2 regions of the Brevibacillus sp. YAE8 genome follow, and region 2 is predicted to be linked to the other one. Evidence: riboswitches for the same ligand, from Rfam matches in the RefSeq annotation. Region 2 holds a riboswitch; the other holds the start of a gene.
What was found. A riboswitch is a leader RNA that binds a small molecule or an ion and turns the genes downstream of it on or off. The one in region 2 is predicted to bind cyclic di-AMP.
Positions count from the first base shown of each region.

Region 1: it holds a riboswitch for cyclic di-AMP, as region 2 does, so the genes downstream of both, AC27IT_RS14670 (C40 family peptidase) here and AC27IT_RS00885 (CAP domain-containing protein) in region 2, are expected to answer to the same signal.

Region 1 is NZ_BAAIYG010000010.1:95,309-97,692, forward strand. Features, by position in the region: gene AC27IT_RS14665 (response regulator transcription factor) at 1-391, opposite strand, end outside; gene AC27IT_RS14670 (C40 family peptidase) at 612-1,133, opposite strand; cyclic di-AMP (ydaO/yuaA leader) riboswitch at 1,138-1,275, opposite strand; gene AC27IT_RS14675 (LiaF transmembrane domain-containing protein) at 1,585-1,989, shown strand; gene AC27IT_RS14680 (PspA/IM30 family protein) at 2,055-2,384, shown strand, end outside.
Region 2 is NZ_BAAIYG010000001.1:324,238-326,621, forward strand. Features, by position in the region: gene AC27IT_RS00870 (hypothetical protein) at 1-28, shown strand, start outside; gene AC27IT_RS00875 (cold-shock protein) at 55-258, opposite strand; gene AC27IT_RS00880 (rhodanese-like domain-containing protein) at 679-1,023, shown strand; cyclic di-AMP (ydaO/yuaA leader) riboswitch at 1,108-1,263, shown strand; gene AC27IT_RS00885 (CAP domain-containing protein) at 1,272-1,970, shown strand; gene AC27IT_RS00890 (hypothetical protein) at 2,041-2,199, opposite strand; gene AC27IT_RS00895 (homoserine dehydrogenase) at 2,312-2,384, opposite strand, start outside.

The sequences.
Region 1 (2,384 bases), on a different contig from region 2:
GCTCCTCGGTATGCTTGCGAATGCGCTCGTAGCGTCGCAGATGAGCGCGGATGCGAGCCAGCAGCTCTTCGGTGTCAAACGGCTTCGTAATGTAGTCATCGGCGCCGATTTCGAAGCCGACGACTTTGTCGACCGCCTTGCTTTTCGCGCTGAGAAACAGGATCGGCAAATCCCATTCGCGGCGAATTTGCGAGCACAGCTCGTAGCCGCTCATATTCGGCATCATGATATCGAGCAAAATGAGGTTGGGCCGCTCGCCCTGGCTCAGAAGAGCAAGCGCATCCTCGCCATTTTCCGCCGAGGAAACCTGGAAGCCTTCGTTTTCCAAAATATCTTCAAGCAGTTCAATAATCTCCTGGTTGTCATCAACGATCAAAATGTGATCTTTCACCGGAATTACCCCCAGTTACTTCTAATATAATAGGTGGATGAGGTGCTATGGCACAAAGAACTAATCCTGTCTATCATAACATGCTTTCACATGATAAGGGCAAGTATCCGTCCATTCATGCATCTTTACTTATAGGTAGGGGCACCTCTTTAGACCTGGTCCTAAATTTCGTCAGAAAAAGCCAGAGACGCAATGTCCCTGGCTCTTATTTTTTGCCGAACTACTTCTTTTGTGCTTGATTTTCCGACAACGATGCAGCTTGCACCGCGTTTTCCTTTTTCGGAGCTGCCGCTTCCAGAACAGGTGTGCTGATGCGCTTGGCGCCAACATAACGCTTGCTCCAGTAGTACGGGTCGTTCAACTTGGTGTTGACGACGCCGCGGCCAGATTCCGAATGCACGAATGTGCCATTCCCGATGTAGATGCCTACGTGTGAGATGCTTCGTCCGTTTGTATTGAAGAACACAAGATCTCCAGGCTGCAAGTCTTTCTTGGCAACCTCTGTCCCCAGTTCGTATTGGGCGGCAGAATTGTGAGGCAGGTCTACACCTAACGCATCAAATACGTAGCGTGTGAAACCGGAGCAGTCAAAGCCCTTTTTGGACGTACCGGATGATTTGTAAGGGACGCCATACAGTTCGCTGACCACGTCTTCGAGTGTTGCACCCTCGGCCGCGTGTGCAGCGCCGGCTCCCATAGCCAGCATTCCGGCCATAAGTAAAGACAGTACCACCTTGCGCAAAAGAAACTGCTCCTTTCGTGAGCCTACGAAGTTAGCTGAAGGGTTCGGTCGAAAGGACGCCCTAGATTGCCAACATGCAATCATTCACCCCAAAAAACTGGTTCCCCCGTTTCCGACATGCGGAATTCGGCTATTTTCGATGTTTTTTTACACGCACTTTACGAAGATTCTACGCTTTTCCCGTTTTCCCTCTTTTGTAACCGCTTGTTCACCTTTTTGTCACAAAATTTTGTCTGATGCTGTAACGATTTGCTTCGACAATGCAAGCGCCGGGTCGAGAAAAGGGCAGGAGCAGGCTCGTCCGATTATGGCAGGAAATGCTCTCCGTCCAAGGACGGAGGGAAAAACCAACCGCACGCCCGTTATGGGGAGCCTATGCGGGGGGCTACAATAAGGCCATAAGGTTCAACAAGCACCACACACGCAAAAGATGATAGGAGGTAAGCGAGCAATGAGTGAACGGTCTGGAAAGGTTTTGCTCGGGCTAGTTCTCTTGCTGATCGGCGGGTTGGTTCTCCTGGATCAAGTAGGAATCGACTTTGGTGATCTGATCGGGCTTTTGATTCCGGCGATCATCATGCTGTACGGCGCTCGAAAAATCATGGGACAATCCGGTTCGCGTTTTTGGGGAATCGTGATCTTCCTGTTCGGGTTCCTGATGCTGATCGGCAAGCTCCATCTGCTGTTTCACGGCTTACTGGCCATTGGTGTGATTTATCTGGGGTATCGCTTACTGCGCCCCGGCCATGTCCCCAAAGAAGCGCCGCCAGCCTGGGAACGTCAGTGGGCACAAAAAGTATTAAAAGAAGACACGCTGGACGCGTGGGAAAGAGAAATGACCCGCCGCCAGCCATAAGCAGCCATGTCGCGAGAGCTTTTGGATGAAATGACACGATGTGATATGATGAGGAGGAATTGAAAATGAGTATTTTCAAACGTTTGCGTGACCTGACAGTAGCTTCGGTAAATGACGCCCTGGATTCGATGGAAGATCCGGTAGTTATGCTGAATCAATACATGCGGGATATGGAAGTGGAAATCGGACAGGTCGAAGTGGCTGTCGCCCGCCAGGTAGCATTGGAAAAGAAATTCCGCCAGCAACTGGACGAAGCGAACGCTTTGATCGAAAAGCGCGACCGTCAAGTAAAGCTCGCGTTGACAGAAGGGGAAGACGAGCTTGCCCGCCGCGCTCTTGCGGACAAAAAGCAGTATGAAGCTCGTGCAGCCGAGTACGAAACACTCTATCTGGCA
Region 2 (2,384 bases):
TGCGAGAAAAAAAGAAACTGCCCGCTGACGGACAGTTTCTTTTATAAAGGAGACTTACAGTTTTACTACGTTCTCAGCTTGAGGACCGCGGTTGCCTGTTACGATGTTGAACTCAACGCGCTGGCCTTCTTCCAAAGTTTTGAAGCCGTCGCCTTGGATTGCGCTGTAGTGTACGAATACGTCGTCTCCGCCTTCTACTTGAATGAAGCCGTAACCTTTTTCTGCGTTAAACCATTTTACTGTTCCGTTCGCTTGCATGAGAAAACCTCCAAAAGTCAATTTGAATATGCTAGTCATATTTACCGAAGCAAATAAAGCTCACATATCATGAAGAAATACCCCAGAGCGAGATCGCGATACGCCTTCATGATATGTGAAGTTGATCTACTTCGCTAAAATGAAAGTGTCATAGGACGGAACTGCCATGTTAAAACCAAAACTTTTTGAAAACCTAAAACGACGAAAGCCCTTCCTCTCTTCCATCCTTGCGGCTCCGATGACCGCGCCAGTGTGAATCGGGATTTCAAAAACGTTATCCATCAGCATACACCTCGAAGATTTAGGCTCAAGTATTCAAGTAGCATTATCATTCTACCATAACCAGACCATAAAAATCAACCATTTACTACTACTCTATCAGAAAGGCAACTGCTACAATAGGCTCGGGAGGGATTGCGAATGCTAAAAAACATCTGGACGAAACAGGAAGTAATCGAGTTGCTGGAAAAACAGACACCTGTACTCATCCTTGACGTCCGCGACGAGGCAAAATTCCGGAACGGAACGCTCACCAGCGAATTGGCCGCAACCAAAAACGTTCCCTATGTGCACATGCTCGAACGTGACAAGCCCTTAGATGAAGAAACAGAATCCGTGGCGCGAAAAGCGCAGGTCATCACGGTCTGTACGTCGGGCAACAAAGCGCAAAAAGCGGCTGCTCTGCTGCGCGAGCACGGATACGAGGCAAAAGCGCTGCTCGGCGGACTGACAGCGTGGAACGAGCCGGAGAGCGAGGGCGAATAAGCCCAGTAGCGCCAGCGTTTCCAGCGGTTTGGCAGATATTACTTCTTTATTTCGGGTGGGATAGTCTGATATTCTGGGTCATGCCAAACCAATAAGCCGAAGCTTCCTCACGAATGGAAGTGCGGGGGATCTTTTTGTGGGTCACGCATCCACTAAGGGGTGAATCGCTCGAAGGAGCGTAGGGTTGTTTCCTCAATCCGAATCCGACAACTAACCTCGTAGGCCAAAAAAAGGAGACGATGTTGAATATGAAACGTTTTGGAGCTACTGCCATCGCGATGACTCTGGGATTGGGCTTGGCTTTGACCGGCTTTACCCCATCTGCATCTGCTGCAGCCAATTGCCCGGTACCAACTGGCATACAATACCAAATCCAGTATCAATGGATTCCATATATGGGTCAGCTTCCATTTGCACCTAGCGCACAGCCACAACAGCCTGCCGCGCCAGTAAATCAGGCGCCTGTACAAAAGCAGCCCGTACAAAAGCCGGTGCAACAAGCGCCACAAGCACCAGCAAAGCCAGTACAGAACGTCACAAAGCCGGCTGCTCCGGCGAACCAGGCCGACCAGGCACAGGCTGGCGACTTTGCCAAGCAGGTTGCTGATCTGGTCAACCAGGAACGCGCCAAAGCAGGTCTGGCGCCTGTAACGATGGATGCTGCCCTGTCCAAAGTCGCTCTGGCGAAAGCAGCCGATATGTCGAACAACAACTACTTTGACCACACCAGCCCAACGTACGGTTCTCCGTTTGACATGATGAAGCAATTCGGCATTTCCTACATGACCGCAGGCGAGAACATCGCCATGGGTCAACGCAGTCCGCAAGAAGTGATGACGCAGTGGATGAACAGCGAAGGCCACCGCAAAAACATCATGAACCCGGCCTTCACCAAAATCGGTGTCGGCTACACCAACGGTTACTGGGTTCAGGAATTTATCGGCTAAGAACGTCTTTCCCTGTACACGAAAGCCGGGTACTCTTTTTCCAAAGAGGCCCGGCTTTTTTCGTGTGGAGCTATCCTTGCTCCGTATTTGCCGCGTTTTTCGCTTTGGGGGTGCAGCCGCAGCCTTCCTGCTCGTCAAACAGAGCGACTTCCTTCTGGTTCATCTTCTGCTTCGTTGGATAGGCAGAAACTTGCTGCAGTTCGGCATTGACATCAGACGATTGATTCATCCGTATGGCCCCCTCGCCGCTATTTGTTCGTGGTACGTCCCTAGTATGCGCGAAAAACAAACCGGGTCATTCCTGCCGATCGCTGGAAAGCGGCGCAAGGAAGCTGCCGCTGTCAGACAGCGCCGTGTCTACTCATGATATGTTCCAGGTCTTTCAGTGCTGCCGCCGCCGCTGCTGCCGGGTCC